DNA from 2 places in the Pseudonocardia abyssalis genome. Region 2 is predicted to be linked to the other one. Evidence: predicted binding sites of a transcription regulator. Region 2 holds the regulator's gene; the other holds the start of a gene.
The links. The regulator LexA, encoded in region 2, represses DNA repair genes until DNA is damaged. The targets are predictions, from matches to a motif close to CGAACACGTGTTCG.
Positions count from the first base shown of each region.

Region 1: I4I81_RS12170 (DNA-processing protein DprA) is a predicted target of LexA. The motif match lies at 1,741-1,754, and genes of this name have one in related genera.

Region 1 covers NZ_JADQDK010000001.1:2,548,636-2,552,454, forward strand. Annotated here, with positions in the region: gene I4I81_RS12165 (hypothetical protein) at 1-764, opposite strand, end outside; gene I4I81_RS12170 (DNA-processing protein DprA) at 761-1,669, opposite strand; gene I4I81_RS12175 (hypothetical protein) at 2,268-2,489, opposite strand; gene I4I81_RS12180 (bifunctional DNA primase/polymerase) at 2,876-3,817, opposite strand.
Region 2 covers NZ_JADQDK010000001.1:2,902,917-2,906,735, reverse strand. Annotated here, with positions in the region: gene I4I81_RS14100 (SdiA-regulated/phytase-like domain-containing protein) at 1-897, shown strand, start outside; gene I4I81_RS14095 (universal stress protein) at 1,160-2,005, shown strand; gene lexA (transcriptional repressor LexA) at 1,983-2,720, opposite strand; gene I4I81_RS14085 (hypothetical protein) at 3,167-3,481, shown strand; gene nrdR (transcriptional regulator NrdR) at 3,643-3,819, shown strand, end outside.

The sequences.
Region 1 (3,819 bases), 350 kb from region 2:
AGTGCGTCGTATGGCGGCAGGACGCTCTCGATCAGGCGCCGGTGGTCGTCCCATCGGTAGCTCAACCACCGGGCTACGCACAGCACGGTCACCCGCTGTGCACCGGCCGTCTTGAGCGTCAGGGCAGCCGACTGCGACTTGGAGCCGGAGACGTAGGTGTCATCGATGACCAGGACGTGTCTGCCGCGCACCCTCGCTACGACCTCTGGCGACAGGGTGAACATGTCCCGGCGTGGGTGGCGGTCCGTGGACGCGATGTGCTCTGTGGGCGTCAGCAGCACGCGGTCGACGTTGTTGCCGTGCTCGAACACCTGCTGCGCCAGGCCGACCACGGGATGGTCGGCACCCAGCCGCGTCGCCGACGGCACGATTGTCATCACCTGCCACCAGCTACCGGCCGCCGCCGCGATGCACGGCCCGTGGATAGCGGACGCCGCGTGGATCATGAACTGGAGGAGTTCGGCGCACCATCGCGACGGCTGCACCGGCGACTTGTAGCGGCGCACCAGGTGCTCGGACTGGTGCTGCGGTGTCATCCACCCGCGCACGTAGGCGAGCGGCACCACCAGATCGGCGAGCCCCACGCCGAACTCGGCTCGCTGCCGTGAGCACTGCCCGCACAGCTGCACCTCGGCGATGCCGGTTGGCCCCGTGCACACCAAGCAGCGGCCAGGCCCGCGCGATGTGTTGGTAAAACAGTCACCGACCTGCGAAAATAGATACGCCCGCGCCTGCTCCGAGAACTCGGCGAGACTGCTGGTCACCCGGCAGCGACCCGCAGTAACGACAGCATGTCCGACGGTCGCGCCGTCACCTTCTCCACGATCGACATCACCTCGGCGGTGCTGGTCGCGACGTGGACACCGGGGCGGTCGAGCAGCGCCTGTGCCCACTTGTTCACCCGCACCACCATCTCGGTGAGGATCACCGGGCGGGCGTGGGCGACCGCTCGACGGGCTTGGATTCGGGCGCCGCTGTGCTCCCCCGCCTCGACGATGATCGTCGCGCGGCCGAACCCGGACATCACGGTGTTGCGCATCGGGAAGGTCTGCTTCGTCGGGGGCGCCTCCGGCCAAAACTGCGAGAGCAGCAGCCCAGAGTCGGCGATCTGGTCCTGCAACTCGCGGTTGTCCGCCGGGTAGTACTTCCGGATCCCAGTGCCGATCACCGCAACAGTGCGCCCGCCCGCCTCCAGCGCAGCCATGTGACCGGCCGTGTCGATTCCGGCCGCAAGCCCGCCGACCACGGTGATGCCGCGCTCCACCAGGCCCGTCGCGATCGCACGCGCGGCGTCGAGCCCCTGCCGGGACGCCTCCCGGGACCCGACCACCGATACGGCGATCTCGTCGTCGAGGAGCCTGCCCCGGTGGAACAATACCGGCGGCAGGTCGTGGATTTCGCGGAGCTGCGCCGGGTAGTCGGCGTCCAGGAACGTCAGAAACCCGAGGTCGGCGGCCCGCCACTCGTCGATGTCCGCGCGTGCCTGGAGCAGCCCAGGCACTGCGGAATCGCTGAACAGGTCGGCGGGGTTGTGCTCGTTCCAGAGCGCGAGCGCGCTGGAGCGGGCGTCGACCTCGGCCACGATCTGCGGCCACTTCATCCCGCCGGGCCGAGTGCGCAGCAGCGCGACAAGCGCCGCACGCTCGTCATCGCTCCACCAGGTACCCACGTTGGGCAGCGTAGGGCCGTCACCGACCGCGGTCAGTACCCGCTCCCGGGCCCACGACCGAGCAACATACTCGAACATAAGTTCTATTATGATACCTGAGCAGGCAAAAGGCCACCCCGCATGTGCCTGTCCATCCAGGCGTTGGCCAGATTGTTAATCTGCTCGTCACGGCGGATAGTCCGCACGGGCGTCCCATTCGGTTGCTGGGCAGCCTGGCGGCCGGCGGACTGGGGTGATCATCACTCGCCCGGCTCGGACCACCCTTTGATACCGGGACACCGTGCACTGCACTGCCTGTGACCGTCGTGAGCGAGGTGAGTGCGACCGATGTCAGGTCAGGATCGCGGCCATGCCGCAAACCGGACCGCGACCGTTTGAAGTAGCCAGCTGTCCCGGTGGCGCCTCGTCGACCCGCCGCACGAACGTCACCCGGCCCGCCTACTCGCCCGCTTCGCGGTTCTGCGGGGCGGCAGGGGATCAGGGTCCCGGATGCATGCGGTCCATCCTTTTCGAGACCGCACCCTGCCCGGACGCAGCCGCAGTCGCCACGACCGTCACCGCCCGCCCAGACCCGGGCGGGCCACGTGCCCGGGGGCGGTCAGCGCGGGCTGGTCTCGACGCCGACGTGCGCGAGCTCCTGCAGGGTGTGCTGCAGGAGCGTGGCCAGGGACTCGAGCGCGTCGAACGCGAGGGACAGGTCGTCGCAGAGGCGGGCGACGCGAACTTCGTCGCGGGCTTGGCAGACCTGCGCCTCGAGGACGGCGAGTCGGGTCGCGCGGGTGTCGGACTCGGTGATCTCGGTGGTGGCGGTGATGGTCATGAGGGCCTCCGGTGCTCGGCGTTGGGGGAACGCGGCGAAGCCTCAGCGCGCCGGGGCGGGGGTCCCGCAGGGACGGCGGGGGTTCTGGCTCGCCCATCCCGGTGTGCTCGCCTTCCCGACCGGCGGCCGATGTCGGATCCGCACGCGATCTCACCGGGATGGGCGGGCCGGGTTCATCGCCGCTTGCCCCCGCCCCGGTGTGCTGACCTCCGGGCGATCCACCTGAGCCGAGCACCGGAGGCCCGACCCATCGCGGCTGCCGAGCTCGGGGGCGTGCCGGACCACCACCCCGGGGATCCTGCGGAGAGCTGCATGACAGCGGCATCGTGCGATGGGAGGGCGTCCCTGCGGCCGAGCCGGTCGCGGATGCGGCGGGACGTCCGGAGCTACATCCGGTTGCCGATGTCGTCGAAACAGCGGGGGAACCGGGCGCCGTAGGCAAGTCCGTCGGATACATCGCGATCGACCTGCGCGCGGGTGTAGCCGTCGACGCCGAGGTAGCCACGGGCGGCATCGATGAGCGCTGCGCGGGCAGCGGTCGCGCTGAGGGCAGATCCTCCGACCCAGTGCCCGAGCCTGCGCGCCGCGCGCAGCAGCGTCTGGTGGCGATGTCCGACGGTCGCCGCGGCGACGGCGGCGCACTCGCCGTCGACGACGGCACGCAGGTAGGCCCCCGCCCTCCCGTCGGGCAGCGGCGTGTTCGAGATCCGGTGCGGGGTCCGTGGGGCAGGTGCGGGTGCGGGTGGGGTGAGCGCAGAGACCAGCCAGTCCGGAAGCTCGGCCACCGGGCGGCACCTCACGACCCGGTAGAAGCCTGCGGCCCGGACGGACCCCGCAGCGACGACGTACCCACCATGGCCGCGACTGTCTACGTTCGCCCCAAGTGCACCCTGGGTGTTGCGTAACGCCGCACCGTCTGGCTGGCGGAAGTACAAGTGCAGCCCGCCCGGCGTCGCGACCGTGTACGTATCGGTGGGTGGCGGCTCGCCGGCCGCGGCGGCGAGCCGACGAAGCATGTCGTACCCGTCCCGCGTGCTGGCCGACCGCGACCGCACGGAGGCGCCTTGCCGGGCGTCGAGGTCGATGACGAGAAGCCCGGATCTTCCCGTACTGACGGCCACGTTCCACGGCATCGCCCGCCACCATGCCGTGATCTGGTCGGGGTCGGTCGTGGCGGCGTTCTCCCAATCGGCGATCGCCGGCACCTTGCCACGGGGAACGGCGGGGAACACCCGCCAACCGTTCCGGGCGGCGCGTGCAGCTGCCGCGCCGAGCCGGCCCAACGCAGGCGTCGGCGCAGCGGGTGGACAGTGCTGATGGTCGGTCACGA
Region 2 (3,819 bases):
GGGATGGTCGTCGCCGACGGTGAGGTGTGGGCGATGTCCGACGGCGGCCGCAGCGTGCAGGTGCACCGCCTGGATCCTGGAGGATCGGGCGGGGGCTGCGAGATCGTCGACACCCGCACCGCCGACGTCGACCCGTTCGACGCCGAGGACCTCGCGCTGGGGCCCGACGGGGAGTTCTGGGTGGCCGACACCGGCGACAACGAGCGCTCGCGCGAGACCGTCGCCGCGATCGTGCTGCCCGTGCGCGGGGAGGCCCGGCTGCACCGCTTCGCCTACCCCGACGGCCCGCACGACGCCGAGGCGATGCTCGTCGACGCCGACGGGGTGCCGTTCGTGATCACCAAGGAGGTCGGGACGCCCGCCGGGGTGTACCGGCCCACCTCGGCTCCCGAGGGCAGGGGGCCGTTCCCGCTGGAGCGCGTGGCGCAGGTGTCGCTGCCCGTCTCCGACACCGAGGGCGGGCCGGTCGGCGGGATCGGGTCGCGCACCGTCACGGGGGCCGCGATGTCGACCGACGGGCGGGTCGTCGCGCTGCGCACGTACACCGACGCCTGGCTGTTCCCCGTCGTCGACGGCGACATCGCGACCGCGCTGCAGGGCGAGCCCGCGCGGGTGCCGCTGGCCGGGGAGCCGCAGGGCGAGGCCGTGACGTTCGAGGCCGACGGCACGCTGCTCTCGGCCTCGGAGACCCGCGGCGGGGTGCCGGGGGAGCTGCGCGCGGTGCCCGGGGCCGCCGCACTGGCCGCGCAGCCGTTCACCCCGCCCGCAGACACCCCCGCGGAACCCGTGGCCGAGCCCGCACCCGAGTGGCTGCCCGCCCTGATCGGCGGCGGGGTGGCCGTGGGCCTGCTGGTGCTGCTCGCCGCGGCGCTCTCCTGGCGGGCCCGGCGCCGCTGAGCCGGTGATGGCGCCCGGCGGGGGGGCTGTGGGAGCGGACGGATGCCGCCGGATCCTCTGTCGGGGCCGGTGATCGCTGCTGGCTGCACGCTGCCGCCCCCGGTGGGGTCGGTGATCGGGTTCGGCCGCACGTACCGGCCCTCGCGGGGGCCATGGTGTGCGGTGTGCCGCGATCACGGGCGGGCGGCGGGCGACGTTTCCCGGACGTAACCGGCGCGGCCCCCTGCGCGGTTACGGTGATCGTGGCCGAAGGAGGCGCGCGGTGCCGATCGTCACCGGTTACGAGGACACGCCGGGCGGGCACGACGCGCTCGTCCTGGGTGCGCAGCTGACCCGGCTCACCGGGCTGAGTGCGGTGGTGGCCACGGTCTACCCGACCGACGCACGGGGTCTCGCGGTGGTCGCCCGCGACCCGCGGTGGCGGGAGAAGGCGCGCAAGGTCGCGGCGGCCCGGTTCCAGCAGGCGCGCCGGCTCATCGGCGACGGCTGGGGCGACGACGAGCCGGAGTTCGTGGCCCTCACACCCGGCTCCGTGGCCGACGTCCTCGCCGACCACGCCGACGACGTGGGGGCCGCCGTCCTCGTGGTGGGGTCGACCGGTCACGGCCTGCTCGGCCGCCTCGCCCCCGGCCGCACGGTGCAGCGGCTGCTGCCGCTCGCGCGCTGCCCGGTGGCGATCGCGCCGCGCGGCTACCGGCACCTCGGCACCGGCATCATGACCGTGGTGACCGTCGCCTACGACGGCAGCGCGGAGGCCGACCGGGCGGTGACCGTGGCCGTGCACCTCGCCGGCCGGACCGGAGCCGCGGTACGGGTCGTGACCGTCGCGGAGGACGCCGACGCCGTGCCGGCCGCCCAGGCGCTCGCGCACAAGGGCATCGCGTCGCTGCCGGTGGAGGTCGACGCCATCAGCGACGTCGTCATCGGCCCGGTGGCGGCCACGCTCGCCGCCCTGCCGGACCGCACGGACGTGCTGGTGGTGGGCTCCCGCGGCTACCGCTTCATGCAGCGGCTGCTGCTGGGCGGGGTGGCGGGGGTGCTGGTGCGCACCGCCCGCTATCCGGTGATCGTGGTGCCCGCGGGCGTCAGAGCCGCCGCAGGACCGTGACGACGCGCCCGAGCACCGTGGCGTCGTCACCGGGGATCGGGTCGTAGGCCGCGTTGGCCGGCATCAGCCACACGTGCCCGTCGCGCCGGGTGAACGTCTTGACCGTGGCCTCGCCGTCGATCATCGCCGCGACGATCTCGCCGTTCTCGGCGACGGGCTGCTGGCGTACGACCACCCAGTCGCCGTCGGTGATGGCCTTCTCGACCATCGAGTCGCCCCGCACCTTCAGCAGGAACAGGGTGCCCTCGCCGACGATCTCGCGCGGCAGCGGGAACACGCTCTCCACCGCCTGCTCGGCCAGGATCGGTCCACCGGCGGCGATCGTGCCGAGCAGCGGCACGAAGGCAGGCGTGGGCCGCTCGACGACCCCGGTGTCCGACGACGCCGCGTCGGGCTGCTCGTCGGGCGGGCGGACGTCGACCGCGCGGGTGCGGTTGGGGTCGCGCCGCAGGTAGCCCTTGCGCTCGAGGGTGCGCAGCTGGTGGTGCACCGACGAGGTGGACGTGAGGCCGACGGCGTCGCCGATCTCGCGGACGCTCGGCGGGTAGCCGTGGCGCTCCACCCAGTCGCGGATGACCTCCAGCACCTTGCGTTGCCGGGGAGTGAGGCCGACGGGGGCGCTCGCGGGGTCGGGGAACGTGCTCACCCGGGCGGTCGGCCCGGGGCGTACTCCCTCGTCGTCGCCACCCGTCGGGCCGGGCTCGTCCCGTGCCATGTCCTCGTGCCTCCTCGTCGGTACTGCTCGTCGGTACTGCTCGTCGGTACTGCTCGTCGGTACTGCTCGTCGGTACTGCTCATCGGTACTGCTCGTCGGTGCTGCTGATCGGGACCGGGCGGGCGATCCGTGCGGACCGGGCCCGTGTGTCGTGGACCCGACCGTAGCCCCGATTCCGGTTCTCGCCAAACACATGTTCGAACGACACGCCCCGTTCTCTCGATTCTGTCGGTGGTCGGTGGTACACATCGCTCAGCGATCGTTCGAACATGTGTTCCCGTTCGAACGGCCGGAGTGCGGGAACGGGTCCGAGCGAAGGGTGGAGTCCGATGCACGATCAGATCGAGGACGGAATGCGGTACGGCGGCACGGCACTGCGACCGCCCCGTCCCGCCCGGGAGCTCCCGAGGCGCGGGCGGGCCCACGGGCCGCGGCCGGTGCGGCCCGTGCAGCCGCTCCGTGCCGTGCGGCCGGCGCAGCCCGCCCGGCCGGCCGGCGGGTCGGCGGGGGAGCGGGCGCACCGCGGCGAGCGGGTGCTGCTGCGCACCGTCCCGGTGCTGCCCGCGAAGGTCCTGCGGCGCCGGCGGGTGGCCGCCGCCGTCGGCACGGCGCTCCTCACGGCCGCGATCGTCGTCCTGCTGGGGTTGCTGGCCGACGTCGCCGCGGCGGCCCGGCACTCCGGTGCGCCGGACGTGAGCAGCACCTCGCGCACGCCGGTGGTGACGTCGCCCGTGCAGGTGGCGGGGGTCCTCGGGGGCTGACGCTTCGCGTGCGGGTCGGCGGTGCGGTGCGCCTGCGTGCCCGTTCGGACGACGCGACGCCACCGATAGGGCCTCCCGGCTTTTCCTGCCCCCACATGTTGTGGTTACATGGGCGTCGTTAGCCCAGGGATGGGGTTCCGGTTCGTCGGAGGGGGTTGTCCGTGCGCTGCCCGTTCTGCCGCCACTCCGACTGCCGGGTCATCGATTCCCGCGAGGTCGACGACGGGGTCGCCACCCGCCGCCGGCGCTCCTGCGCCTCCTGCGGGCGCCGGTTCACCACCGTCGAGGAAGCGGTGTTGGCCGTCGTCAAGCGCAGCGGGGTCACGGAGCCGTTCAGC